3 regions of the Rossellomorea sp. FS2 genome follow, and region 3 is predicted to be linked to each of the others. Evidence: predicted binding sites of a transcription regulator. Region 3 holds the regulator's gene; each other region holds the start of a gene.
The links. Region 3 encodes Rex, which represses fermentation and respiration genes when NADH is low (regulators of the CRP and FNR family bind a similar motif). Its sites were predicted from a motif close to TTGTGAAATATTTCACAA; they were not measured.

Region 1 (10,053 bases), on a different contig from region 3:
AGCTTTGCGCTGGGTGGTTACTTCAAGACACCGATTGAAAAGCTTTTGCCCGTTGACATGGAGGTCAAGGGAAAAAAAGAACTTCCTTCACTGGGACTGGTCCTCGTCATCGACCGCTCAGGAAGCATGGATGGACAGAAGCTCTCCCTTGCGAAGGAAGCTGCCGCAAGGACTGTTTCCCTCTTGAGGGAAAAAGACACGCTGGGTGTCATCGCATTCGATGACAGGCCGTGGGAGATCGTCCCGACCGAACCGATCAAGGACCGGAAAAAAGCAGAAGAGAAAATACGGACCATTTCACCGGGTGGAGGGACGAACATCTATCCATCCCTTGAAGAGGCGTATTTGAGTCTGCAAGACAAGCCACTGAAGAGGAAGCATATCATCCTCCTGACAGATGGGCAGTCGGCGGCAGGGGGCGATTATGATTCCCTGATCGAAGACGGGTTATCAAAGGGGGTCACCCTTTCCACTGTGGCCATCGGTTCAGATGCAGACAGGTATCTCTTGGAGGATCTCTCACAGATGGGGAACGGCCGATTCTACGATGTGTTCGATGCATCGGTCATACCAAGCATCCTCACCAGGGAGACGGTGATCACGACTCGGACTTATATTGAGGATCAGCCATTCTTCCCTGCCATCCAATCATCTAAATGGCAAAAGCTGTTCGAGGGTGGTATGCCTCGAATGAATGCCTACATCGCCACCAGTCCTAAAGATTCTGCGCAGGTGGAATTGGCGAGCGACAAGAAAGACCCTATCCTTGCCACGTGGAGGTATGGGCTGGGAAATACCTTTGCTTTCACTTCAGATACGAACGGGCAGTGGGCAGGTGATTTCGCATCATGGAAGGGCTGGCCTGAGTTCATCAATCAATTGGTGACTCGCTCGTTCCCGAGTATCCAATCCAGCCCTTATACAATCGAGGTGGATGGGAGCGGGGAGAAGACGAAGCTGCTCCTCACTTCACCAGACAGCGGGACGATGCCGCTGACCGTGTCTGTGTTGGCTGAAGATGGGAAGCAAATAGAAGCCGCTTCAAGGATCCTTTCACCGGGCGTACATGAAGTGGAGTTCGATGAAAAGCTATCACCTGGGGTTTACAGCATGAGCATCGGGGACCAGGCAGGGGATCAAGCGTATGAAACCGGCTTTGGCGTTCCATATTCAGAGGAATACTCCTATGAGGGGGGATCAGTCAGGACAGTTGAAGCCATCGTGAAGGCTACCGGAGGGAAAACGTACGAATCCGGTGTAGACGCATTCAGGGCATTGAACCATCGACCGCATAATGAGCAATCCATAAAGACGTTCCTCATTCTCATAGCATTTCTGCTATTCTTTACGGAGATCGGGATCAGACGATTCGGTTTGCCTGTTGCCCTCGCCACGTTCGGCGAAAAAATGGGAAGGAAGGTTCCTGAGAATAATGTTCCTGGTACGACGAGAGCAAGGCCTGTAACAGATCTGAATTCCACTTATTCAGAACGGGAGAAACCTGTACCCGCGGCACAAAATGAACCGGAATCTCCGGCCAAATCGAAGAAATCGCAAGCGCATCAGGACCCTGATCGTATGAAACGGCTTCTGGATGCAAAAAATCGCAGGAATAAATGAAGAAAAAAAGCGAAGGGGAACAATCCCTTCGCTTTTTCGCTTACTGTTCTTTTTTCTCGATGAAAACTTGGTGAGGGAATGGGATGTCGATGCCGTGGCGGTCGAAGGCTTCTTTAATGCCTTTGCGTATCTTCCTTTCCACTCCCCATTGCTCCATATTCTTTGTTTTGCAGAGGACCCTGATGACAACATCCGAGTCACCGAGGTTCTGGACTCCGACGACATTCGGACCTTCCACGATATTTTCGTCTTCTGCCGCCAGTCTGTCACACACTTCCTGCATGACGACGATTGCTTCGTCGATATTGTCATCGTACGAGATGCCGATGTCTACAAGGGCTCTCATATTTCCTCGGGAGTGATTACTGACACTTGATATCTCACGGTTTGGCACGTAATGAAGCGTACCATCGAATCCACGGATATGGGTTGTCCTCAGTCCGACTTCTTCCACGATCCCGTCGAAGCCACCCGTGGTGACGTAGTCACCGACATCCACCTGTTTCTCAAGAAGGATGAAAAATCCGGTAACGATGTCGCTTACAAGACCCTGGGCACCGAATCCGACGGCTAAACCGACGATTCCAGCCCCTGCGAGGATTGCGGTCACCTGAATGCCGAAGATCTGAAGGATGGTGACAAAAAAGATAAAAATAAGGACGTATCCGATGATATTCTTCGTCAGCGCTTGTAATGTCTGTGCTCGGCCGGTTGACACATCGTTCCGTTGGCTGTACCGTTCAAATGCGCGGGTGACGATCTTATTGGCGGCGCCTTTGATCACAAGGAAAGCAATCCAGATTGCAATGATTTTCAAGGCTCCAATACCGATGTTGATTAAGAGGTTACCCCAATCGAAGGCCAAGAGGTTCTCTACACTGGTTGATGTACCTACTATGTAATTCAAATATAACATCCTTTCTGGTCAAAATGGTGAACTTTTATAGTATACACAATGGTGGACGGGTTATGTCAAAGGTGGATTTGAAAATGGGCACATAGGTGTATTCCCGGTAAAGGAAGTAAGTAAACTTACAAAAGAATATGGGGAAGGGTCATGCACACTCACATATGGATTCCTGCCCGAATGAGGACAGGAATTTCAGTCATTTGGATGAATGATTTCTCTCACGGATGAACTACAATGGAATCAAGATGTAACAATAGTTCAAAAAAACAAAAAAATGTGAAAAAAGGGTAGATAAATATTTCGAAAGTCGATATATTTAGTAATGCACTGTTTTTTACTGAAGGGAGAGAATACATGGATACGTTTAAGAAATTAAAAGATTTTTACTGGCCGTACAAGTCGCAATTCATCATCTCGATGATTTTCCTCATCTTTGTGACGGGTATCACGGTCGTGTACCCGATCATCCTCCAAATCACCATCGATGATGTCATACTGAAAGGCGACTATCAGTGGATCCCTTACCTTGCCTTCGGTTTCATCGGTATCATGGCACTGAAGGGGATCGGCACGTTCATTCAGCAGTACTTCGGAGATCTGTTCGGCATAACATCGGTATACCGCCTTCGCAATGAACTGTATCAAAAGCTGCAGTTCCTTCCATTCAGCTATTATGATAATGCGAAGACCGGGGACCTCATGTCGAGGCTGACTGCCGATGTTGAAGCGTTCAGGTTCTTCCTTTCATTCGGTTTTTCCGAACTCCTCCGTTTTTTCCTGTTGGTGTCCGTCAGTTTTTGTGTGATGTTCTACTATTCTCCCTCTCTGACATTCATCACGTTGGCAACACTCCCATTCCTTGCCGTCTCAGTCTTCAAATTCGATAAGGCCGTCCACCCTGCTTTCAGGGGGATCAGGAAGTCATTTGGGAAATTGAACACAAATGTCCAGGAGAACATCAGCGGGATCAATACGGTAAAATCCCTTTCAAGGGAAGAATTCCAGAACGATAAATTCAATCGTTCCAATGGAGACTATAAAGACAAATATCTCTTCACCTCTGATATCTGGGCCAAATATTTTCCCCTCATGGAGTTTCTGGGAAATGTGAGTGTCATCCTACTCCTAGGATATGGAGGATACCTCGTGATGAACGGGAATCTTGCCCCAGGTGAACTGGTTGCCTTCTACAGCCTGGTCTGGTATATCATCTGGCCAATCATGAACCTTGGCTTCACCATCAATCAGTTCTCTCAATCGAAAGCGTCCGGTGAGCGGCTGCTGGAAATCCTTGAAGTCGATGAGAAAATCAAGGATGGTGTGAATGCCGTTGAGGCAACACGCATGAAAGGGGAAGTTAGGTTCGAAGATGTATCCTTCCATTATAATGATCTCGATGAAGATCCCGCTTTGGAGTCGATCACGTTCAACGCACCACCCGGGAGGATCATTGGATTGATCGGCGGCACGGGTTCGGGTAAATCAAGCGTCATTCAGCTTCTGACACGATTTTATGAGCCTCAGGAAGGGCGGATCACCATTGACGGACTGGACATCAGGGACTATTCCATCAAGTCCCTTCGTCAGAACATCGGCGTCGTCCTCCAGGAATCGTTCCTGTTTTCTTCCACCATCAGATCGAATATCGCGTATGGGCGCCCGGAAGCGTCTCAGGAGGACGTAGAGAAGGCTGCGAAACTTGCACAGGCCCATGACTTCATCATGACCCTTCCCGATGGCTATGAGACAAAGCTTGGGGAGAGGGGGCTCGGTCTGTCTGGTGGTCAGAAACAACGGATCGCCATTGCAAGGGCCATCTGCCTCGATCCGTCCATCCTTGTCCTTGACGATGCCACATCGGCGGTGGACATGGAAACGGAATTCCGTATCCAAAAAGCGCTGAAGAACGTCATGTCCGACCGGACGACGTTCATCATAGCCCATAGGATTTCTTCACTGAAGCACGCTGATGAAATCCTGGTTCTTGAAAATGGGAGAGTGGCGGAGCGGGGTAGACATGAGGACCTCCTTGCCAACAACGGTCCTTATCAGCGCATCTATGATATTCAATACAAAGATCAAAAGAAAATCCTGCAGCCCGGGAGGTGATGAGTGTATGACTAAGATGAAAAATGATAAAAAAGTGATGAATCGATTCCACTATTCAACCGACCAAGTGATCGACAAGCCATTCAACTGGGGACAGCTTTCACGGCTCCTGACGTATCTGAAGCCATATTCCAAGAAGCTGTTGCCGCTGTCCATCCTGACGGTCCTGATCACAACGGCCGTCCGATTGATCATTCCGATTCTGATCGGGGTGTATACGCTGGATAAAGCCATCCGCCAGAAGGATGGGAATCTGTTGATGACCCTGATCGGTGTGATCGCCGGACTCTATATACTGAGTTACTGTGCCAACATCCTCAGGATACGGTGGATGAATCAGCTGGGGCAGGGCGTGATCTATGACCTGCGCAGGCATCTGTTCAGTCATGTGCAAAGCCTGTCCCACAGATTCTTCGACCAGCGCTCTGCCGGCTCGATCCTCGTCAGGATCATGAACGACATCAACTCACTTCAAGAATTGTTTACAAACGGGGTCATCAATCTATTGATGGATATCATCCTGCTCGCAGGGATCATCGTTCTCTTGTTCACCCTGAGCCCTGAGCTTACCCTCGCCGTCATGGTCATCCTTCCGATCATGTTCTTCATCTCCACCACGTTGAGGAAGAATATCCGGAAATCATGGCAGCTGGTGCGGCTTAAACAAGCGAAGCTCAACTCCCATCTGAATGAGAGCATCCAAGGGGTCAGGGTGACACAGGCCTTCACCCAGGAACGTGAAAACATGGCGTTCTTCGATGGAATCAATACGGAGAACTTCGAGAGCTGGAGAACGGCCACCAAGAAGAATGCCATCTTCAGACCACTTGTTGAAATGACCAATGCTGTTGGTACTGCCGTTTTGATCTGGTATGGTGCCCATCTGATACAGAGCGGTTCCCTGCAGCTTGGAGAATTCGTTTCCTTTGCCTTTTATCTAGGCATGTTCTGGGAGCCGATTTCGCGTCTCGGGCAGGTGTACAATCAGCTTTTGATCGGGATGGCTTCATCCGAGCGGATCTTTGAATTCCTCGATGAAAAGCCGATCGTCCATGAGAAAGAAGAGGCGGTTTCCATAAAAGAAATCGCCGGTCATATCCAGTTCAACGATGTGGAGTTTTCTTATGATGATAAGCGAAAGGCCCTTCAAGGCATCAATCTCGAGATGAAGGCCGGTCAGACCGTAGCCCTTGTGGGACATACGGGATCAGGAAAAACGACCATCGCCAATTTGATCAGTCGTTTCTATGATCCGACGGCAGGAGCGGTCACAATCGATGGGAATGACTTAAGGGATGTATCGGTTGCAAGCCTGCGTAACCAGATTTCCATCGTCCTACAAGATACGTTCATTTTCTCTGGAACGATCATGGATAATATCCGGTTCGGACGTCCCGATGCGACAGATGAAGAAGTTCGACTCGCTGCGGAAGCGATCGGAGCGGACAATTTTATCGGAAAACTGGCAAATGGCTATGAGACCGAAGTAGAAGAACGTGGGAACGTTCTATCTGTAGGGGAAAGGCAGCTTCTTTCTTTCGCGAGGGCCCTGCTTGCCAATCCCCGCATCATCATTTTGGATGAGGCAACGGCGTCCATCGATACGGAAACCGAGGTGAAGATCCAATCGGCCTTGAAAAAATTATTGAAAGGCCGTACAGCCATCATCATCGCCCACAGGCTTTCTACCATCAGGGACTCTGATACTATCTTCGTCCTTGAAAACGGAAGAATAAAGGAAAGTGGGAACCATGATCAGCTGATGGAACAGAGAGGGGATTATTACGACCTCGTAGAATCACAGTTCCGGATGATTGAAGCGATATAGAAGAACATCCCTGCTTATGCCGGCAGGGATGTTTTTTTTCGCCGTGAGAGGGAAAGGAAATCATAACATCGAATACGGTCAGTTTGTGAAGTTTGTCACAAAATAGTCATGTTCACCAATTCACATACTCTTCGATTGTTTTATAATAAGGGTATAACGTACGAGGGGGTATCAGTTTTGGATAGCGTCATGATCAGTAGATTGCTTACATCGAGTACATTGATCTTCCACATCATTTTTGCAACGATCGGGGTGGGGATGCCCATAATGATCGCCATCGCAGAGTTTATAGGCATAAAGAAGAATGATAACCACTATCTCCTTCTGGCCCGAAGATGGGCAAGGGGGTTCACCATCACGGTTGCTGTAGGGGTCGTCACGGGGACGGCCATCGGTCTGCAGCTATCATTGCTATGGCCGTCATTTATGAAAGTAGCGGGGCAGATCATTGCTCTTCCGCTTTTCATGGAAACGTTCGCCTTCTTCTTTGAAGCTATATTTCTTGGTATTTTCCTATATACGTGGGATCGCTTCAAAGGCAAATGGACCCATTGGCTCCTCAACCTGCCCATTATGATCGGTTCCTCGGCTTCGGCCTTATTCATTACGACCGTCAATGCGTTCATGAATACGCCTCAAGGGTTCGAGCTCAAGGACGGCAAAGCAATCGAAATCGACCCGATTGCAGCCATGCTGAATCCTGCCACCCCTACGAAGGTCTTTCATGTGCTTACGACTTCTTATATGACAATGGCCTTCATCCTTGCAGCCATCGCCGCCTATTCCATCCTTCTGAAAAAGGGAGGGGATTATCATAAAAAGGCGCTACGGATGACCATGACAGCCGCGTTGATCTTTTCACTCGGTGCAGCCCTTGCCGGGGATCTTTCAGCTAAATTCCTTGCTGAGCATCAGCCGGAGAAGCTTGCAGCCGGTGAATGGCATTTTGAAACAGAAAAAAATGCAGACCTGATCGTCTTTGGAACAATCGATGAGAACAATGAAATTTCCAATGAGATCCGGCTGCCGGGATTCTTGAGCTTTCTTGCGGGAAGTTCATTCGATACGGAAGTGATCGGGCTGAATGATTTTCCCGAGGATGAACGACCACCCCTTTGGATCCACTACATGTTCGACGGGATGGTGTCGATCGGGATGTTCAGCATTTTCATCAGCTTCTTATTCGTGCTCCTGTGGAAATGGAAGAAGGGGAATGAATTCAATAAACCTCTTCTATGGGGAATAGTTGCAAGTGGTCCCCTGGCCATGCTTGCCATTGAATTCGGCTGGATCTACGCAGAAGTCGGAAGACAGCCTTGGATCCTCAGGGGATACATGAAGATTGCCGAGGCAGCCACACGTGCAGACGGAGTCGCTTGGATCTTCGCCATGTTCCTTGCCCTTTACCTGTTGCTCGGCATTTTATGTGTGGTGGTCCTCATCAGGATGTTCAAAAACAAACCTGCAGAAGCGGAACTCGAGAAACGGTTCCCTGCCAACCGGAAGGAGGAATAGGATATGAGTTTGGAAGTGATCGGGATCTCCGTCCTGTGGATCTTTTTATACGGGTACCTCATTGTAGCTTCCATTGATTTCGGTGCCGGTTTCTTTGCCTTTTACGCCCGAATGAAAGGGAAGGAACACACAATGAATGCACTCATCAGCAGGTATCTGTCCCCGGTATGGGAGGTGACCAACGTGTTTTTCGTGTTTTTCTTCGTCGGTCTGGTCGGATTCTTTCCGGATACCGCTTATTATTACGGGACGGCCCTCCTCATCCCGGGAAGCGTGGCAATCATCCTGCTTGCGATCCGGGGCAGCTTTTACGCATTCAGTAACTATGGATCGAAGGAAAATATAGGGTACTTGTTCATTTACGGGGCCACAGGGTTGTTGATACCGGCGTCTTTATCCACGGCACTCACCATATCCGAAGGAGGCTTCCTGAAGGAAACAGATGACCGCGTGATCTTCCTCGCCGGGAAACTTTTGACGAGTCCCTACTCATGGAGTGTGGTATTTCTGTCAATCGTTTCAGTCCTGTTCATCTCAGCGGCATTTCTGACCTACTATGCCAACAGGGCAGGGGACAAGGCATCAAGGGAGATATTGAGGAAGTTTTCCCTTTTCTGGAGTCCACCCACGATCATCGCCAGCCTATGGGTGTTCTGGTCCCTTAAACAACACAATGAAGAGCATTTTTTGAATGCGATGGATATTTGGTGGATGTTCGGCTTATCCCTATTATTCTTTGTTCTCGCTACATGGCTCATTTATCGCCGCAAGCAATATGGCCTTGCCTTCATATCGGTCATGCTTCAATTCTTTTTCGCTTTCTTCGGTTACGGTGCGTCCCATTTGCCGTACATCCTGAAGCCTTTCATCACGATCGGTTCAAGTGTAACGAACGAAGTGATGGGTACGGCACTCATCATCGTGTTTATAGCCGGCTTGCTTTTACTGATCCCATCCCTGTATCTATTGATGCGCCTGTTTTTATTCGACGCAGATTATGTGAAAGGGAAAAAATGAGTCAGGAACAGCTGACCAACCATTTCCACCTGGATTTTATGCTAAAATAAGGATAGTAAAATAGGGGGTATGGGAGATGAAAAAAGAGTTTGTAGTCATCGGTTTGGGTCGTTTCGGGGGGAGCATCGTACGCTCCCTCGCCGAGCAGGGTATGGAGGTGATGGCCATCGATATGGATGAGGATAAAGTGAATGAGTTTTCCTCCACCGCTTCCCACGCTGTCGTGGCGGACTCCACTGATGAGTCGGTGCTCAAGAGTCTGGGGATCCGCAACTTTGATCACGTGATTGTCGCCATCGGGGATAATATACAGTCAAGCATCCTCACCACTATCATGCTGAAGGAGATTGGCGTGAAGAAGATCACCGTCAAAGCTCAGAATGACTACCATGAAAAGGTCCTGAGGAAGATCGGTGCCAATCAGGTGGTTCATCCTGAAAGGGATATGGGGAGGAGGATCGCCCATAATATTGTTTCGAATAATGTACTCGATTACCTGGAACTGTCGGATGAGCATTCCATCGTTGAGCTTGTTGCCAATGAGAAGCTCAGCGGGAACAGCTTGATCGACCTTGATATCCGGGCAAAATACGGGATCAATATCGTGGCGATCAAAAGGGACCGGGATATCATCGTGTCTCCTCAGGCTGAAGAGGAGATACAGGAAGGGGACATCCTCATCGTGATCGGTGCCGACACTGATATCAATCGCTTCGAGAAGAAAATCCTGTGGACATAAGAATAAAGCAAAAGGATGGCCCCTTCTTACCAGGGCCATCCTTTTTTGATGGGGAACGAAGTGTATAAAAAGGGCAGGTTCATAGCGAACCTGCCCTTTTAAGGTGGATCAGACTTCCATGATGATCGGAAGGATCATAGGACGACGTTTTGTTTTTTCGTATAGGAATGGAGCCAGTGTATCCGTGATTTCATTCTTGATTTCTGACCATTGAGTGGTCCTTCTTTCAAGAACCTTGTTCAGGTGTTTTGAGATCAAGGTCTGTGCTTCATTGATAAGGTCACCGGATTCACGCATATAAACAAATCCGCGTGA
Region 2 (10,053 bases), on a different contig from region 3:
CACTCATCGGCGGAATCGTAGCCATCTTCATCGATAGCGAGGTTCTGAGGATCCTCTTCATCGCCCTGCTCGGCTATATCCTGATCAGCAATCTCCTGAAGAAGACGTTTACCTCGGATCGGGAGGATGATGACTTCCAGCTTCCGGGGAAGAAGGCTTCGGCTTTCTTCGGGACGGGGATCGGATTCATCTCTACCCTCCTCGGTATCGGTGGTAGCGTCATGACCATCCCGTTCCTCCGGAAGCAAGGGATGCGGATGCTGAATGCTGTCGCACTGGCGACCCCACTCGGCCTCCCCATCGCCATTGTAGGGGCAATCAGCTACTTGGTTTCAGGTTTGCAGGTAGACCATATGCCTGCATCCACAATCGGATTCATTTATCTCCCTGCCCTTGTCGGTTTCACGGTAGGGGGGTTCATCGGGGTCCCATTCGGAAGAAAATGGGCACAGAAGCTGCCTGACGGAATCTTTTCAAAAGCCTATCTTGCCATCCTGGCCGTCGTGATCATCATGATGATCGTGGCGTAAATAAAGCGGGGACGAATCCAGTGCAGACCTGCACCGGATTCGTCCCCGCTTTTTTATCCTTTATTCAGTTGGAAAAGGCCTGCTTCCTTGGCAGAGCGGATGGCGATATACACAAATGGTCCAAGGATCAGCCCCATGACCCCGAAGAAGACGAACCCGAAGTACATGGTCAAGACGGTCGGCAAGGCAGCAAGGCCGATCGAGTCCCCAAGGATTTTCGGCTCGATGGCACGGCGGACGATGGTGATCACAGCCGCGAGAACAATCAAAGCCAGACCGCCGTTCACGTCTCCGAGTATCATGGCGAGAAGGCCCCATGGCGCAAGCACAAGTGCCGGCCCCACATAAAGGGGAATGATATCGACCAGCCAGATAATGATGCTCATGATGAGAGCAACCTTAGGAGAAATGAACAATAATGAGATATAGGTGATCAGGAATACCCCGATACTCAGGATGAATTGAGCCTTCCAGTACCCCATGAACACTTTGCTCATCTTCTGGAATACGAAGCGGAGTTTACCCGATGTTTCCGGCTTGAAGAAATTGAAGAACATATTCAGAAGCTTCGGGAGATCCAGACTGAAGAGGAAAAAGGTGATGAGATAGATCAATGTGACGAATACCATATTTGGAATCGACTGAAGCGCCGAACCGATGGCATTGATCAGCTGTGAGGTCAGATGCACAGCTGTATCGGTAAGTCCTTGGGACTGTTTCTCGATTTCCTTGACAATCCGATCACCCTGCGGGACTTCATCGATGAATTCATTGAAACGGATCACCTGATCATTGACGAACACCTGAATATCCTTTGCGTAGACCGGAATATTCAATGACCATTCATACAGGGAATTGAACACCCTCGTCACCGTGAAATACAGTCCCCACGCACAAACAAGCATAAACGTGGTGAAGACGATGATGACAGGCAGGAGACGTTTTTCCGACTTGAGGAGTTTCTTCACCCACTTGACGAGCGGTTCCATGACCATGGCTGTCAAAAGGGCAAGGAATATGGGGAGGAACACTGAAAAGTAAATATACACAAACACACAAGCAGCTAGGAGAAGCACAAACATTATAACGCGTTTAACCAGAACTCGATTCAACTATCATTAACCTTCCTTCCAAGAGCCCATTAGGCACGAGCAACCTTCACTATAATATCTCAATTCTAAAGTGAATAGGAAGGAAAGTAAATCTTTAGTAAAAATAGAAATCTCGCGATGAAACTTTTTTGTTGATCCATCCGTAAATAAGAGGAAAAGGAGTTGATCAGCATGGCTGCTTGTACAAGCTGTCAGAATAAATGGAGGGGACGAGATATTTGGAAGCTTGGTTTCTCCAAAGAAGGAAAAATCTGTCCCCACTGTGGTACCACCCAATACATTTCTGCCGAAACGCAGAGGATGATGAGCCTCGGCTTCATCAGTGTGGTGGCCATTCTTCTATTCCCTTTTATCATCAAACTGAGCGGAGAGAAAGAGCCCCTATGGTAAACCTGAAAAGCATCCCGCTCTATAATTCTTCGATGATGGACGAAACAATATGCTTGGAATCCCATTCTCCTCTGGAAAATGACATGATCGGATACTTATTCGGGAAAATGGTCTGTTGAATCTCATTGACCCCAAGACCTTCATGATGAAGGGCCGTCACCTTTTCCTTTATTTTTGTTAAGTACTCAAGCTTCAGCTTCATGGCTTTTTTCCCATTCTTTACATACCCTGCATGGCAACAGAACATCTCGTCGAAATCATACGTAAGAATGTCCCTGATCGACCGGATGATGGCAGGTATGCTCTCTTCCCGCAGTACAATTTTCGTTTTAGGAGAAACGTAGAGATCCCCCGAGAATAGTTGCCCGGTTGACTCATTCAGGAATGAAACGTGATCGGCGGCATGTCCCGGAGTGGAGATGACCTTAAACACATCCCGTCCCGAATGGATGACTTCAGGCAGTGTCCCTGATTGGAATGCAGGACGTTTACCCCAGAACATCCGTCTATAAAAGGGGTAGTTTGCTTTTTCCGTACATTCCTTACGAAAAAGAGGGTTCATCAGAACCGGGATTCCTTTGCTGTTGCAATAGGAAGCGTTTCCCGTATGGTCTTCATGATGATGCGTGATCATGACCAATTCGGGATTCACCTCATCAATAAACGGTCGGAAATGGCGACGCAAGGAGTGTGAGCCGGTATCGATCAAGACATCCCCTGCCGCAAACGCATAGCAATTCAACTGAACCCCGAATGCTTCTTGTCTACACTCGAACAATCGAACGCCTGATTGTTCACTCGGACATGAATTTTGTTTAAAAAGCACGTAGAACCCTCCCTATCATCTCTCTTTTCTCTACTGTACCACATGAATGAATAATCACTCACTTTTTTCAATGAAAAAGAAGCAGGAATCTCCCACTTCTTACAGGACCGTCTTACTTGAAATAAAAATGATGAAGGATAAGAGCCACCATTGCCTCGTGATCACGGTTCCTGACTTCCATGGCCGAAACATTACTCACGATATGATTCCGCTTCAATGTGCCGATCGCAGCCTCCCCCGAGGTCACCGTTATCGTCGAGGTGACCGTGTTGGCGGCCGTCTGGAGCGTCCGATTTCCAATGTGGAACTCGATCACTTCCTTCAGTTTGGCTATGCGTCTAAGATCCACCAGCGTCCTCGCCTGGCCGATCAACTCACCGTTCCGTACGATTTCCCAGTGTTCCTGCCTCGAAAACCAGCGTTCCCGATACCATTTTACCTGATAGAGGTCCCCATCAACCTTGATCTCCATAGATACGTACCAGTTGGAACTGACCATCTCTCCGATGATAAAACGGCCTTTGCTTTCGTAATATCTCTTAAGATACCCTCTTTTTTGATCGCCTTCGAATAGTGGCTTCGGGACGGCAAAGGACCGTTGAAGGTGATAAAAGCTCCACCCCTTCACATCCTTCGGAACATACGCCTGCTCCTTTTTTTGGAAGTGCTTGGTCAGCACATATAGAACAAGGGCTCCCACGGGAAATAGGAAGGCAGCTCCCAACAGCTCAGGATCAACAGCATCGAACAAAAGATAGCGGAACAAGGCCACGATCATGACCATGACAAAATAAAATAGTAATTGGATCAACGTTTTCCCTACTTTCAGCTTTCATTTCTCAGGAGTTCGGCCAGGACCTCAAGTGCCTTGGCATCGGTGATGATGTACCGGGTCCCTTCTTTCCTGATGTATCCTTTTTTTGTAAAGGATGAGAGCACATGAAGGAGATGTCTGTACGATACGCCAAGGAAATCGCAGACCGTCACATGCTTCTCTTTATAGATGGTGCCGTCCGCTGTCTGGAGGATGAAATCGGCCAATCGATTCTCAAGTGGAAAAGACAGGGTTTGAGAATACTTGGCCGACATGGCCGTCGCCTTCAGCGTAAGGAACCTGGTCAACTCCCTCAAGAACGTGGCATCCTCCAACAGCTGATCTCGGAATGACTCGAGTGGAACAGCATAGCAAACCGTTCTTGTAAGCGCCTGGATCCCTTTGGAATAGTATACTTCGTTCACAAGCTCCATCTCACCGATGAAGTCATGGGCATTTACAAAATTGATCAGGGAGACTTTTCCGTTGGAATACGTCACATAGATTTTCGCCTTTCCCTCAATCACATAATAAAAATAGTCTGGCCTTGTCCCTTCCCTGATCACCCATTCATCCCGCTCGAACAAATGGACCTCCAGATGCCGGTCCATGGGAAAGGAAAAGAAGGACGCTACGGAATTCCGTTTCATGATGTCTTGTCTTTGCGCACCTGTGATTTTCTTCATGGCACTTACCTTCCTTTTTTCCACAATGTATAAAGGAGGAAGGTGATCAGGATCAAAAATACGAGTCCAACTCCCACTAACGTATCAAGTATGAAATCGATTCTTCTCACCTCCAATGATAATATCTAAAATCTACCATAGTCGTATGGGGGTGGAAAGAAGTGTTTTTCTCAGAATGTGAGATTTCTCATATTTTTTTGCCACTCACCTTGGTATGATGCAATCAAATGGAGGAATCGACATGAACACACAACGCTGGATGAGTAGACAATTTTTCACTTTTTATCTAACATGGGGAATCTTCCTGCCGTACTGGACGGGGTGGATGATCAACTCGAAGGGGGTATCGGTCGCAGAGGCAAGCTTGATCATGAGTCTCGGGCTCGTCATTCGCGGGCTCTCCACCCTGTTCGCCTTTCCCTATCTTTCTTCTAAATTCAGCAGCAAGATGCTCTTGAACGGCATGGGAATCGGGACCTTCCTGGCCATCCTTCTTTGCATCCCGGCAAGTTCCTACTGGACTCTCATGGCCGTTGTCCTGCTGCTGCACTTCTTCTATCCTACGCTCATGCCCGCACTCGACACAGCGGCCGGTGTCCTTGTGCAGAACAGACAGTTGAAGCATTACGGAAAAAGCCGCTCCTGGGGGTCCCTCGGCTTCGTCATCGGTGGACTGATCCTCACACTTTTCACAAGTAAGCTTGGAGATGGTGTCATCATATGGGCCTTATTGATCGGGTTGTTCCTGTTGATCGCACTCGGGATGCTGAAGGCTCCAGACGTTCTGTCGAATAAGCCCAAGCCGTTGCCGGCCGCCCGTGGGGCCATGCTCAAGCTGTTCAAGGTGAAACACTTCGGCCTTGTCCTTGTCATCGTCATCCTGCTGCAAGCGGCCCATGCGTCCTACTACAACTACGGCTACATCTTCCTTCAGGAAATCGATGCACCGAAGTCCTGGATCGGGGCCATCATGAACATCGGAGTCATCGCTGAAATCCTGTTCTTCCTCGTGGCAGACCGCTTATTCCGGAACGTGTCTGTCGGGACGATGCTTGCAACGGCTGCGCTCGGCTCGACCATCCGCTGGCTCCTTGTCTTCGCCTTCCCGAGCGTCGCCGTGTTCTCGGTTTCGCAGCTTCTGCACGCCTGCTCATTTGCCATGGGCCATTATGCGTTCATGCAGTATCTGATCAAGAACATCGCACCGAAGGACGTCCCGAAGGCGCAGGGCATCTATTCCGCCCTCGCCCTCAGCTGGAGCACCGCAGTCTTCACCCTTTTTGGTGGGTTTCTGTATGAGATCGACCCACGCTACGCGTTTTTGGGGATGATTGTCTGCACGATCCCTTCGTTCATCGTCGCACTCGTTTACCGGAAGATACAGAAAAACGACCGGAGTGCCCAGTCGTCCCTGGCAAGTTGACGGAGAGCATTACAAAAAGGAATCCCTTGCCTGAGGAGGCGGGATTCCTTTTTATGTGTGTAATTAACAGCCTAATGGGCCACCGGATGCAGAAGCAGGTACACGGCCGTGACCATGCTCCCGATTCCGATCAATCCTAACAGGGCAATCGTTAGCATCCTGTTGATGCGATGCAACGCAAGCAGGCCATAATAGAGCACGGCTCCTGTAATCAGAAAGAGAAGGAATCCCATCATCTCGTGCGAGCCCAATGGATGAAGAAGCAGATTCAAGGCAATTCCCCCGAAGATGAATGCCCCGACTGAAGCCACTATCTTGCGGGGACTGACAAACTGTTCCATGATTTCACCTCCGTCTTAGCCTTCCGTTTGATCAAGTATAACGGATTGATGTTATCCCCATCCACTCGTCTGTACCAGAATCATGTTTGAGATGATCAAAGACGATTCAGAATCATAGACACCAGTCCATAGAGCATACCGAAGGCAGGAAAGATCACCCACCAGGGCCACATGCTCCTTACACTCCCCGCTTCCCTGATGATGATCCGCTCCTGAAAGCTTTTATCCCCTTTGATCAATTCATCAAGTGATATCTTATACAGATCGCTCAAAAGGATCAGATTATCCAGATCGGGGTAGCATTTGCCCGTTTCCCACTTGGAAATCGATTGCCTTGAGATACTCAACTGCGTAGCCACGTCATCCTGGGACAGCCTGCACTCTTCACGCTTTCGTTTTAAATTCCCGGCCAGTTCCATTCCCATCAACCACCTGTTCATTAGTATGGATTCAGTATAATCCCACGGTCATTCTCTTGGGAGAAGACAGTGGTTGAACGTCCGCAACCTGTGGTTGCATACGAAGCTGCCTTCCTTATCGCTTTATTCTCGTTTCCTCCTCCATATTCCTTCTATTGCGGGATTTTGGGGTAGAATGGAAGAAACGATTTCTATGTAAAGGTGAGGGAATATGAGAAAACGATTGAGGATCGGAGAAATATCCAATCTCTTCAAATTATCAAAACCGACGCTTCGCTATTATGACGAGATTGGTTTATTCAGCCCTAAATATACAGACGAACAAAATCAATACCGCTACTATGGCATCGAACAGTTTGCCACGCTGGATGCCATCATTTTCCTGAGGAAGAACGGGTTTGCCATCAAGGATATCAAGGAACAGCTGGAGAAGCGGTCGCCCGAGGGGACCCTCGACCTCCTTCAACGGAAACTGGAGGAGACCAGGCAGGAGATCCGGGACCTGGAGATCATTTCCCGCAAGATCCAGAACAAGATCACCACCATCCAAGAAGGGCTGTCCCTGCTGACGGAGACGGCTGTCACCATCAAGGAGTTCGGTGCCCGGTCCATCACGTATTACTACAATGAAGGACCGGTCGATATGATTGCGAAGATGGATGAGATCCATTTGAGCGATATGGAGAGGATTTCCCAGATGTCCCACGTCTACGATGGATTTTTCACGGGAGACCTCGGTTTTGTCGTCGATTATCCGAGCTTACAGGAAGAGGGACCGGTGAAATACAGCCGCATCTTCGACTTGAATGAAGACCATGCCTCCCCCCACTTCCTGAGAGGAGGTCTATACGCCTGCTATCCCTATAAGGGGCCTTATGAAGACATAAAAGAAGCCCATCTGCACGTACTCGACCATATCCATACTCACGGCTACCTTGTCGACGGGGAGGCAATCGAGCTCTATATCCTCGATGAATCTGTCGTCAAGGATGAGAACGATTACCTGACCATGATCCAGGTTCCCGTGAAAAGAAGGTGATTGACCTTCAAGCTGCTTGAACGTTTACAATGACTTCTATCACCATCAATGGAGGTCAATTCATCATGGAAACGACAGACAGTCTATTTCTAAAGCAACCGGTGAAGAACGTATTCCTGCGGTACTTCTTCCCTTCCATATTCGGCCTGATGGTCATGGCCGTCAATATCCTGATCGACGGTATCTTCATCGGTCACGGCGTCGGTGAGATCGCGCTTGCGGGCGTCAATGTAGCCCTTCCTGTATTCTCCCTCATATTCGCCATCGCACTCTGGATCGGGATGGGGGGCGGGACGCTTTACTCCATGCACCTGGGGCGCTCTGATCATTATGCAGCAAGAAGTTTCTTCAGTCTTTCCATCACCGCCGTCATTACCCTGCTCGTTCTTCTCGGGTTCATCGGCTATGTGAATATGGAGGCTGTGGGGAGCTTGCTTGGAGCGAATTCGGATACAGCCACTTTCGCCCATGAATACTTAAGCGTCATGTTCCTTTTCGGTTGGATCATTGCCCTCGAACAGGTGCTGAGCATCTTTGTACGGAATGACGGAAGCCCGGTTCTTTCCATGATCTCACTGGTCGTCATGGCGCTGGTCAATATCGGCATGAACTACCTCACGATCTTCGTCTGGGGACTTGGGGTGACGGGTGCTGCAGTATCCACGGTCACAGGGGGAGCAGTCGGTGTCCTGATCCTCCTGACCCATTTTATGAAAAAAGAAAGCTCTCTGCGGAAGCCGGCATTTGCATGGAGCCTCCAGCGACTTCTTCACATCTTCTCCATCGGGTTTCCGAGCCTGCTGGCTGAGATGGGGATGTTCGTTTTTGTGGCAGGCTACAATGTGACGATCGTCCATCTCCTCGGAACGGAAGGGGTAGCGGCATTCTCCGTCATCAATTATCTTCACAGCTTCATGTTCATCACCTTCTTCGGGATCGAAGCCGCCCTGCAGCCGATGATCAGCTTCTATCACGGAGCCAGGGAAACAGGGCGCATCAAGGACAGCGTGAGGATTGGGGAAAAAGCCGCACTGATTCTTGGAATCGGATTGACTACTATCGGATTAGTGGCAGCGCCACTCCTTGTATCCCTATTCGGCATCGAATCGGAGGAAGTCCGTACCATGGCCACCCAAGGCCTTCGCCTCTTCTTCCTGGGGTACCTCTTCCTCGGATTCAACTTTGTCTATATGACCTACTTCCAGGCAACGGGGCAGATCGGGGCGTCTTCCCTGATCATCCTCTTGAGGGGATTCATTTTCCTTGTCACATTCCTTCTGGTCCTGCCTGCCCTGATGGGATCAACCGGAGTTTGGCTCGCCTTGCCATTTGCAGAACTGACGATGTCTGCCTTGCTTTTCTTCTTCGTCAGAAGGAGAACCCTCTCGGCAACGCATCTGACTGGGAAATTTCCCATCCACGGATGAACCACCACAACAGCCCAAGTCGGAAAGCGACTTGGGCTGTTTTTCATAAAGCGGAAAGGAAGATGTTTGTAATCGGGAAGGTTGTGAAAAAATAAATTCATCTTTCTTTCATTAAAGGCAAGGTTTCATGGTTTACAATTTCAGGTTGCAGGAATATAATGACGTTAAGTTTTACCTAAGGAAACTTTTTAACCTTTAACTAACTATCATGAAGCAGGTGAACATAAATGAAGCAGTCAACAAAAACCACGTCTGCAGCAGAAGCCGTTCTGAGAGGGGATGTAAAAGGGTGGAAGAGGATCCTTCCCTTCCTTGGACCCGCCTTCATCGCAGCCGTCGCCTATATCGATCCAGGTAACTTTGCGACCAACATCGCCGCAGGATCCACTTACGGCTATCAGCTGCTGTGGGTCATCGCCTTTTCCAATTTAATGGCCGTACTCATTCAATCTTTATCAGCAAAGCTCGGCATCGCTACAGGGCGGAATCTTCCTGAAGTTGCGAGGGACCGGTTCTCCAAGAAAACATCGATCTTCCTCTGGGTCCAGAGCGAACTCGTCATCATCGCCACCGACCTTGCCGAATTCATCGGTGCCGCCCTGGGTCTCCATCTCATCTTTGGGATTGGCATGGTGCCGTCGGCCATCATTACGGCCGTCGCCTCTTTTGCCATCCTGGAAATGCAACGCAGGGGATACCGGGCGTTCGAGACGACGATCTCCGCCATGGTCATCATGGTCGTCCTTGCATTCGCCCTGCAGACATTTTTCGCCCAGCCGGACTGGGCAGCCGTCGGTATGGGGATCGTGACGCCATCCTTTGAGGGGACAGAGAGCATCATCCTTTCCGCAGGAATCCTGGGGGCCACCGTCATGCCCCACGCAATCTACCTTCATTCAGCTCTGACGAACAAGCGCATCGTCGGACGTTCGGAAAAGGAAAAGAAACAGATCTTCCGCTTTGAATTCATCGATATCGTCATTGCCATGATCGTAGCCGGTGCCATCAACATGAGCATGCTCATCATCGCAGCAGCCCTCTTCTTC
Region 3 (10,053 bases):
GGACTGTGATACGGACGTCAAGGAATTGACGAAGATCGTCGTGGCGAATGGACCCGGGTCTTATACGGGTGTTAGGATCGGTGTCACGCTTGCAAAGACGCTTGCCTGGTCTCTTGATATTCCCCTCGTACCGGTATCGAGTCTGGCCGTACTGGCTTCATCAGGACGGTACTTCAATGGTTATCTTTCCCCGATCTTTGATGCGAGGCGTGGACAGGTTTATACGGGTCTGTACCGTTTCCGGGATGGGAAGCTGGAGAATGTCCTCGAGGACCGGAATGTGATGCTGACGGATTGGGTGGATGAACTCAGGAACTATGAGGGAGAGATCCTGTTCGTCGGGAATGATACGGGTATCCATGAAGAAGCGATAAAAGGAGCCCTTGGGGAAAAGGCGGTGTTAGCACCGTTTGTGAGCCATAACCCGAGACCGTCTGAGCTCGCCTATATCGGAATGGGTATGGAAGAATCGACGGCCCATGAGGTGCTGCCGAACTATATCCGTATGGCGGAAGCCGAAGTGAAATGGCTCGAAGCCCAGAAATCTAACGAAGAATAGGACTTGTGCATAATGGAGATACGATTTATGACAGTCGATGACGTGGATGCCGTCATGGAAATCGAAGAACAATCCTTTACTGTTCCGTGGAGCCGGGAAGCGTTCATAAGTGAAATGGAAGAGAACCATCTGTCCATGTACATCGTCATTGAAGACGAGGGACAGATTGCGGGCTACTGTGGCGTGTGGATCGTCGTGGATGAAGCACATATCACGAATGTGGCCGTTCTTCCATCCCACCGTGGGAAGGGATACGGGGAGCTTCTGATGCGCAAGATCATGGAGATGGCCATTGAATCGGGTGCCAGGGTCATGACGCTCGAGGCCCGGGTGAGCAATGTGCCGGCCCAGAGTCTGTATAGGAAGCTCGGATTCCAAGATGGCGGGATCCGGAAACGATATTATTCTGATAATCAAGAGGATGCTTTAGTTATGTGGGTGAATTTATGATAAAAGATACGTTCGTATTAGGAATTGAAACCAGCTGTGATGAAACGGCTGTGTCCATCGTGAAAAACGGGACGGAGATCGTCAGCAATGTCGTCTCATCACAGATCGAAAGCCATAAGCGCTTTGGCGGTGTCGTACCGGAGATTGCGTCACGGCATCATGTGGAGCAGGTGACGTTTGTCCTCCAAGAAGCGCTCGATCAAGCGGAGATGACGATGGAGGAGATCGACTGCATCGCTGTGACGGAAGGACCGGGTCTGGTGGGCGCACTCCTGATTGGGGTCAATGCAGCCAAGGCACTTGCATTCGCTCATAACAAACCGTTGGTAGGTGTCCATCATATTGCCGGGCATATCTATGCCAACCGGTTAATCCATGAAATGACGTTCCCCCTCCTGTCCTTGGTTGTATCGGGAGGACATACGGAGCTTGTTCTCATGAAGGGTCACGGGGAATTTGAAGTGATCGGAGAGACGCGTGATGACGCAGCCGGGGAGGCTTATGATAAAGTTGCCCGTACGCTGAGCCTTCCGTATCCAGGGGGTCCCCATATCGACCGACTGGCCCATGAAGGGGAGCCGGTCATCGACCTTCCAAGGGCGTGGCTCGAGGAAGGATCCTATGACTTCAGCTTCAGCGGCTTGAAGTCGGCCGTGATCAATACTCTCCATAATGCGAAGCAGAAGGGGAAAGAGATCAAGCCGGAGGATCTTGCAGCAAGCTTCCAGGCAAGCGTCATCGATGTACTTGTGACGAAGGCGAAAAGGGCTGTGGAAGAATACGGTGTCGAACAGCTCCTTCTGGCAGGTGGAGTTGCGGCCAATAAAGGACTGAGACATGCTTTGGAGACAACGTTTGAAAGCCATGCATGTGAGCTCATCGTCCCGCCCCTATCCTTGTGTACGGATAATGCGGCCATGATTGCCGCTGCAGGAACCATCCTGTTTGAACAAGGGAAGCGTGGCGGACTGGATATGAATGCAAATCCCGGATTGGATCTGGAACAGTTTTAATAAGATTACACCTCGAATGGAATCGTCCGTTCGAGGTTTTTTTATTGGGAACGTACGTTTTATCAACAGTCTGTGGATAATTTGGGGATAAGTAGTGCGTAAGATGTGAATGGCTTGTGAAGAACAGATGGGGATATGTAGAATTTGGAATGTGGATAATGTGTATAATTTGAGCAGTAATTGTGGATAGTGTGGAAAAGGTTTGTGGATATAGAATTGACGAGGCTAGAAATGTGGATAATCTTGTGGATGAATAGTGGAGTGTTTTTTCTGAAAGAAGCTCTTCCTTTCCTTTACCCGTTTAGGCCATCCCACTAACCAAAGAAGCGGTTCAAGGTCTTTTCAACCTTGAACCGCTTCAGTCTTACTCTTCCACTAATTCTTCCAGCTCCGTCCATTCTTCCAGAAGGGCATCCAGTTCCTCTTTAGCCAGGGTCAGTTCGTCATTCAGAGTCTGAACACGTTCGTGATCCTGGAAGATATCCGGATCGCACAGGAGGGTTTCTTTTTCTTCAATGGAACCTTCGAGTACGGTCATCTTTTCTTCAATCTCTTCGATGCGCCGTCTTCGTTGACGTTCAAGCTTTTTGGCTTCCTTATCGATCTTGTGCGACTGCTTCTGCTGTGTACCTTTTACAGGTTCTGCCTTGGTCTGTTCCAGGGCGGCGAGCTCTTCCTGCTCCTGTAGCTTATGAAGGTAGTAGTCATAATCCCCGAGGTATTCAGTGGATCCGCCTGTGGACAGCTCGATCACCTTGGTGGCGATCCGGTTGATGAAGTAGCGGTCATGGGATACGAACAGGATCGTGCCCGGATAGTCGATCAGGGCGTTCTCGAGGACCTCTTTGCTGTCCAGGTCGAGATGGTTCGTCGGCTCATCGAGGATGAGGACATTCCCTTTTTCCATCATCATCTTGGAGAGGGCGAGGCGGGCCTTTTCCCCTCCGCTCAGGGTGTTGACGGGCTTCAGGACGTCTTCACCCGTGAAGAGGAAGTTCCCGAGGACGGTCCTGATCTCTTTTTCGTTCCTCATCGGGTATTCATCCCATAGTTCATTGAGGACCGTCTTGTTGGAAGAAAGGTCCGCTTGCTGCTGATCATAGTAGGAGATGGATACATTGGATCCGAATTTGAAGTCCCCACTCAATGCCTGCAGTTTGTTGACCAGGGTCTTGAGGAGCGTGGACTTCCCGATCCCATTCGGTCCGACAAGGGCGATGCTGTCACCTTTCTTGATGGAGAAGTCGATATGGGAGGCGATGGCTTCCCCGTCATCATACCCGATGGTGAGGTCATTGACGTGAAGGACATCATTCCCGCTCGGGCGATCGATCTGGAAGGCGAAGGAAGCGGATTTTTCGTCACCCTGCGGCCTGTCCATGAGATCCATGCGCTCAAGTTTTTTCCGCCTGCTCTGGGCCATCTTTGTGGTGGAGGCACGGGCGATGTTGCGCTGGATGAAGTCTTCGAGCTTTGCGACCTCCTGCTGCTGGCGCTCATAGAGCTTAAGGTCCTTCTCGTAATCCAGCGCCTTCTGCTCGAGGTACTTGCTATAGTTCCCCACGAACTTCTTGCTCCGGTTGCGGGAAATCTCATACACCTGGTTCACGACGCTATCCAGGAAATAGCGGTCATGGGATACGATGAGCACGGCACCCGGATAGCCTTGAAGATATCCTTCTAGCCAGGAAAGCGTCTCGATGTCCAGATGGTTCGTCGGCTCATCGAGGATCAGGATATCGGGCTTGGTCAGGAGGAGCTTCGCAAGGGCGAGACGGGTCTTCTGTCCGCCGGAAAGGGTGGAGATTTTCGTCCCATGGTCGAAGGAAGCGAAATTCAAGCCGTGGAGGACGGAACGGATATCGGCTTCATACTGATAGCCACCGGACTCCTTGAAGGTGACTTGAAGCTCGTCATACTCCTTCAATACCCGCTGATAGCGGTCTTCATCTTCATAGACGGACGGATCCGCCATCTCTGCTTCCAATCTTCTAAGCTGCTTTTCCTGTTGGAGGAGGTGTTCGAATACCGTCAGCATCTCGTCCCAGATGGAAAGCTCCGACTCGAGACCGGTATTCTGGGCCAGGTAGCCGATGCTCACACCCTTGGGCTTCGTGATTTCTCCGGAGTCATGGGACAGCTGTCCGGCAATGATCTTCAGGAGGGTCGATTTGCCGGCACCGTTCCGTCCGACGAGGGCGACCCGGTCCCTGGTTTGGATCTCCAATTTGATATTGGTCAATATATTATCTGCACCAAAATTTTTGGTCAGCTGATTCACTTGCAGTAGAATCATGTCGGTTCACCTCTGTTTCATTAGTGCTAGTGTACCGTATTTCCCAGGTGGACGGCAATAAAAGGGGAGGAACTATGACTATTAATCTGGATACAAATAGGATAGAATAGAGTGTATGATGGAAAATAGATAAAAGATATACCTTCTTTTTGGAAGCGCTGACAGACCAAAAGGAAGAGGGTTTATAAGATGTGGGGGAATACAAGAGATGAATCAGGAAACAACGAAAATTCCACAGGCAACGGCCAAGCGCCTTCCGCTATACTACCGTTTCATCAAGAATCTGTATGCTTCAGGGAAGCAGCGGGTATCGTCGAAGGAGTTAAGCGAAGCCGTGAAAGTGGATTCCGCGACCATCCGGAGGGATTTCTCCTATTTTGGGGCGTTAGGGAAGAAGGGCTATGGGTATAATGTGAATTATCTCTTATCCTTTTTCAGGGAAACGCTTGACCAGGATGAACTGACGAAGGTCGTATTGATCGGCGTGGGGAATCTCGGAACGGCTTTTCTTCATTACAATTTCATAAAGAATAACAATACAAAGATCGAAATGGCCTTCGAGGTGGATGAAGCGAAGGTGGGGACGGAAATCAGCGATGTGCCCGTCCACCATATGGATGAGCTTGAGGAGAAGCTGAAGGGGATGGATATCGAAGTTGCGATCCTGACCGTGCCGGCCTCATCTGCTCAAAATATCACAGATCGCCTTGTGTCTTCGAAGATCAAGGGGATCCTGAACTTCACACCGGCACGCCTGACGGTTCCTGATCATATCAGGGTCCATCATATCGATCTGGCAGTGGAACTTCAGTCACTTGTCTATTTCCTCAAGCATTACTCAGGGGAAGACACGGAAATGTCACAAGATGGAATCGTAACGGAATAGAAAATTCTGACCATTTGCGTTATGATAGAAGAATATAAGGGGAGGTGTCTCATTATGGTAGGTCCTGGAAGTATGGTGCTGATTGCAGTGGTGGCCCTTTTGATTTTCGGCCCGAAAAAATTACCGGAGCTTGGGAAAGCAGCCGGCAATACACTACGTGAATTCAAAAACGCAACCAAAGGCTTAGCGGATGATGAAGACGATAAGAACAAAAGTGCCAAGTAAAGTAGGATGAACGCCATGAGTCAAACCCAAAAGGATATGACAGTCTTTGAGCATATAGGAGAATTGCAGAAACGACTCATGTTTGTAGTCGTTTTCTTCTTGTTAGCCGTTGTGGCAAGCTTCTTCCTTGCCGAACCGCTCATCAAGTATCTGCAGCATGCGGACGAAGCGAAAGAAATGACGATGAATGCCTTCCGTGTGACGGATCCCCTGAAGATCTACATGGAGATGATCATGTTCATCGCGGTCATCATGACGTCACCAGTCATCCTTTATCAGGTGTGGTCCTTTGTGTCGCCCGGTCTTTATGACAAGGAGCGGAAGGTGACCCTGAGCTACATACCGGTATCGGTCCTCCTGTTCCTCGGTGGACTGGCATTCTCATACTTCATCCTGTTCCCGTATGTTGTATCGTTCATGATGAGGCTATCAGGCGATCTCGATATCCAGCAGGTGATCGGGATCAATGAGTACTTCCAATTCCTCTTCCAGATTACGATCCCATTCGGCCTGCTATTCCAGCTGCCCGTGGTGATGCTGTTTCTGACGAGGCTCGGGATCATCACGCCGATGATGATGGCGAAGGCGAGGAAAGCGGCTTACTTCGTGCTGTTGGTGATTGCCGCCTTCATCACGCCTCCGGACATCGTCTCCCATATGATGGTGACCCTCCCGCTGTTGATCCTCTATGAGATCAGCATAGGGATCTCACGAATCGGATATAGGAAGTACCTACAGGCGGAACAGCAGATGGAAATTGAACGCGTGGAAGAAGAACTCAATCAACACAAAGGCTGATTCAGCCAAAAAAACCGGATCCACCGATCTTCATGGAACGAAGTCGGATGGATCCGGTTTTTGTTTTAACTAAGCTTACTTCTTCTGGTTCAGCTGCTGCTTGATCCTGAAGTGGAGAAGGACCATGCGTATGCCGGAACCGAAGTCCAGGGTGGCAAGGAAGATCAGCATATAGGTGAAAAATCCCCAGCCTGTGTCCCGGACCGTGTGGATGGCAAAATAGGTGAACAGCACCCCAAGAAGAATGTAAATCACGCCGGAGAACAGGGGTGATCGTCTCATTATAGGAAACCTCCAATAAATCCTTGTATTTTTTCAGCTTCATTCATGATCTTTTCAATTTCATCCCGGTAGACGGTCTGCATGATGACCACCATCGTATTCATGGCCACGTGGGCGCAGATCGGTACGAGGATCCGTTTCGTTCTTACATATAGGAAGGCGAACGTGAAGCCCATGGCAGAGTACAGGATCACATGCACCGGCTCGAAGTGGGCAAGGGCGAAGATCACGGAACTGATCAATGCGGCGAAGAAAAAGTTCATTCGCTGATAGAGTGCCCCAAAAATGATCTTCCTGAACACGATTTCTTCCAGGATCGGCCCGATGATGGCGACGACGATCATGGCAAGGGGAACATTGTCCACGATGCCCATGATGTTCTGGGTGTTTTCAGAACCGGCCTGGATGCCGAGAAGGGTCTCGATCTGGATGGCGATGGCTTGTGCGAAGAACGCCATGAAGATCCCGACAACGGCCCAGACGACGGAAATCCCGGCGCCTGCAGGGGCAGAGCGTTCGAGCTTGAGTTTCGATGGTGCGCTTTTTCGCAGGATGAGCAGGACGATGATCAGGGTCGCGGCGAAGCTGAAGATCAGCCAGGAACCGACGGCCACCTGCTGCATGTATTCTTTAGTCTGTCCAAACACTTCTGTGCCGGCCTTATAAAACAGGAGCGGTCCAACCGCACCGGCGAGCTGCATAACAACATAGGCGATCAAAATGTATCCATAATGTTTATTCAACGTTTTATCTCCTTTTAAGCAAGCCTTAGGCCTGACAGGACAGACCCTTGTACAATTCTACTAATAAATGCGGAACTGTTCAAATCTCACGGTCATGGGAATATTGCCGGGAATCGCCACATAGGATAGTGAGGTGTGAAAAAAGGGGGAAAATGACGAAAAAATTTTTAAGCAGGACTCTTGCAAAATGAAAACGAATTATTTAATATAATAACTGTGTTAGCACTCATGATAAGCGAGTGCTAATAAAACCTAATCTACATATTTTCAAGGAGGTTGTTTCACTTGTTAAAACCACTAGGTGATCGCGTCGTAATCGAGCTAGTCGAAACAGAAGAAAAGACAGCAAGCGGTATCGTACTCCCGGATTCTGCTAAGGAAAAACCGCAAGAAGGTAAGATTGTCGCTGTAGGTACAGGTCGCGTCCTTGACAACGGTGAGCGCGTCGCTCTTGAAGTGTCTGTAGGCGATCGAATCATCTTCAGTAAATACTCTGGTACAGAAGTGAAATACCAAGGCACAGAATATCTCATCCTTCGTGACAACGATATCCTTGCCATCGTAGGCGAATAATTAATCGAACCAACACATATACGCACCAACCATGAACTGATATTAAAGGAGGACGTTTGAAATGGCTAAAGAAATTAAATTCAGCGAAGAAGCACGCCGTTCCATGCTTCGCGGGGTAGACCAATTAGCAAACGCAGTAAAAGTAACACTTGGACCAAAAGGTCGCAATGTTGTACTTGAGAAGAAGTTCGGTTCTCCACTCATCACCAATGATGGTGTAACCATTGCGAAAGAAATCGAGCTTGAAGATGCATTCGAAAACATGGGTGCGAAGCTTGTAGCGGAAGTCGCAAGCAAAACAAACGAAATCGCCGGTGACGGTACGACGACTGCAACGGTCCTAGCGCAAGCGATGATCCGTGAAGGGCTTAAAAACGTAACAGCAGGAGCAAACCCTGTCGGCGTACGTAAAGGGATCGAGAAGGCTGTCCAAGGGGCTGTCGAAGAGCTGAAAGCCATCTCTAAACCAATCGAAGGCAAAGACTCCATCGCACAAGTTGCAGCGATCTCTGCAGCGGACGAAGAAGTCGGCCAATTGATTGCTGAAGCCATGGAGCGCGTAGGTAACGACGGTGTCATCACGATCGAAGAATCCAAAGGATTCACGACTGAGCTTGACGTTGTGGAAGGTATGCAGTTCGACCGTGGATATGCATCTCCATACATGGTGACAGACTCAGACAAAATGGAAGCGGTCCTTGATAATCCGTACATCCTGATCACGGACAAAAAGATCGGCAACATCCAGGAAGTCCTTCCTGTCCTTGAGCAAGTCGTTCAACAAGGCAAACCACTATTGATGGTAGCGGAAGATGTTGAAGGCGAAGCCCTTGCAACACTTGTTGTGAACAAACTTCGCGGTACATTCAATGCAGTGGCTGTCAAAGCACCTGGATTCGGTGACCGTCGTAAAGCAATGCTTGAAGACCTTGCAGTATTGACTGGTGGAGAAGTGATCACAGAAGACCTTGGTCTTGACCTGAAATCTGCCAACATCACACAGCTCGGACGTGCAGCGAAAGTCGTTGTCACAAAAGAAAACACAACGGTTGTCGAAGGTTCTGGAGATCCAGAAAAAATCGCAGCCCGCGTAAACCAAATCCGTGCTCAATTAGAAGAATCTACTTCTGAATTCGATAAAGAAAAACTACAAGAACGCCTAGCGAAGCTTGCTGGTGGAGTAGCCGTCGTGAAAGTCGGAGCTGCTACTGAAACCGAGCTCAAAGAGCGCAAACTACGCATCGAAGACGCATTGAACTCGACACGTGCGGCAGTCGAAGAAGGAATCGTATCCGGTGGTGGTACGGCTCTAGTGAACGTCTACAACAAAGTCGCTTCCATCGAAGCAGACAGCGACGTAGCTACTGGAATCAACATCGTCCTTCGCGCACTCGAAGAACCAATCCGTCAAATCGCACACAACGCCGGCCTTGAAGGCTCCATCATCGTGGAACGCCTCAAGAAAGAAGAAGTTGGCGTAGGCTTCAACGCCGCATCAGGCGAATGGGTCAACATGATCGAACAAGGAATCGTCGACCCAACCAAAGTAACACGTTCTGCCCTCCAAAACGCAGCATCTGTAGCGGCTATGTTCTTGACTACAGAAGCCGTAGTGGCCGACATCCCAGAAGAAGGCGGCGGAATGCCGGATATGTCTGGAATGGGCGGTATGGGTGGAATGGGCGGCATGATGTAATAACGCCCCAAAACCCTTGATATATGTGGGTTTTTGAGTAAGGTAAAAGTGATATGTTAACATTAAGGTAATTTAACGAGGCTTCTCATGAGTTCAGTGAACTTTTGAGAGGCTTCTTTTTTTCATTTAGTGAATAATATGAAGGTGAATTTTTTGTGATTTGAAGGTCGATACGATTTAGATGGTCTATGGTTTGTTCCAGGAGACACTAAATTCCGCAAGAAAGGTTGTATGATTTTGTTTTAAACGGTGCGGAGTTAAATCTTAGTTTGTATTGGGTACTATTGTGAATTTTTCATTCTATCACGACTGATTTTAATGACGATGTGATAGCCGTGTTTTCTTTACGAAAACTTTGGTCATAGTAAGCATCACTAATTGATCAATTACAAAGCATCGTTAGAATCCTTAGTGCTTTAAAAAAGATAATTTAGTTCAGAAAATGCTAATTAGTGTTTTACTTTCTTGTGCTTTTTGAGGGTATAAATAAAAAACTTACAAATAAATTAACGTAAGTGTTAAAATAGAATAT

Region 1: the regulator Rex is predicted to act here: its motif matches at 6,551-6,568, upstream of ACNA6I_RS08015 (cytochrome ubiquinol oxidase subunit I).
Region 2: the regulator Rex is predicted to act here: its motif matches at 4,534-4,551, upstream of yeiL (transcriptional regulator YeiL).

Annotation. Positions count from the first base shown of each region.
Region 1 is NZ_JBLRVS010000001.1:1,529,444-1,539,496, reverse strand. Features, by position in the region: gene ACNA6I_RS08035 (VWA domain-containing protein) at 1-1,620, shown strand, start outside; gene ACNA6I_RS08030 (mechanosensitive ion channel family protein) at 1,661-2,536, opposite strand; gene ACNA6I_RS08025 (ABC transporter ATP-binding protein) at 2,885-4,639, shown strand; gene ACNA6I_RS08020 (ABC transporter ATP-binding protein) at 4,656-6,467, shown strand; gene ACNA6I_RS08015 (cytochrome ubiquinol oxidase subunit I) at 6,657-7,982, shown strand; gene ACNA6I_RS08010 (cytochrome d ubiquinol oxidase subunit II) at 7,986-8,999, shown strand; gene ACNA6I_RS08005 (potassium channel family protein) at 9,076-9,738, shown strand; gene rnjA (ribonuclease J1) at 9,847-10,053, opposite strand, start outside.
Region 2 is NZ_JBLRVS010000007.1:470,080-480,132, forward strand. Features, by position in the region: gene ACNA6I_RS21715 (sulfite exporter TauE/SafE family protein) at 1-530, shown strand, start outside; gene ytvI (sporulation integral membrane protein YtvI) at 584-1,612, opposite strand; gene ACNA6I_RS21725 (hypothetical protein) at 1,814-2,032, shown strand; gene ACNA6I_RS21730 (MBL fold metallo-hydrolase) at 2,052-2,858, opposite strand; gene ACNA6I_RS21735 (hypothetical protein) at 2,971-3,669, opposite strand; gene yeiL (transcriptional regulator YeiL) at 3,684-4,358, opposite strand; gene ACNA6I_RS21745 (MFS transporter) at 4,600-5,781, shown strand; gene ACNA6I_RS21750 (hypothetical protein) at 5,853-6,122, opposite strand; gene ACNA6I_RS21755 (helix-turn-helix transcriptional regulator) at 6,218-6,562, opposite strand; gene ACNA6I_RS21760 (MerR family transcriptional regulator) at 6,753-7,580, shown strand; gene ACNA6I_RS21765 (MATE family efflux transporter) at 7,610-9,007, shown strand; gene ACNA6I_RS21770 (Nramp family divalent metal transporter) at 9,235-10,053, shown strand, end outside.
Region 3 is NZ_JBLRVS010000006.1:1,169-11,221, forward strand. Features, by position in the region: gene tsaB (tRNA (adenosine(37)-N6)-threonylcarbamoyltransferase complex dimerization subunit type 1 TsaB) at 1-559, shown strand, start outside; gene rimI (ribosomal protein S18-alanine N-acetyltransferase) at 587-1,009, shown strand; gene tsaD (tRNA (adenosine(37)-N6)-threonylcarbamoyltransferase complex transferase subunit TsaD) at 1,006-2,022, shown strand; gene ACNA6I_RS19195 (ABC-F family ATP-binding cassette domain-containing protein) at 2,387-4,318, opposite strand; gene ACNA6I_RS19200 (redox-sensing transcriptional repressor Rex) at 4,527-5,204, shown strand; gene ACNA6I_RS19205 (twin-arginine translocase TatA/TatE family subunit) at 5,259-5,429, shown strand; gene tatC (twin-arginine translocase subunit TatC) at 5,445-6,227, shown strand; gene ACNA6I_RS19215 (YdiK family protein) at 6,303-6,509, opposite strand; gene ACNA6I_RS19220 (CPBP family intramembrane glutamic endopeptidase) at 6,509-7,252, opposite strand; gene groES (co-chaperone GroES) at 7,538-7,825, shown strand; gene groL (chaperonin GroEL) at 7,887-9,521, shown strand.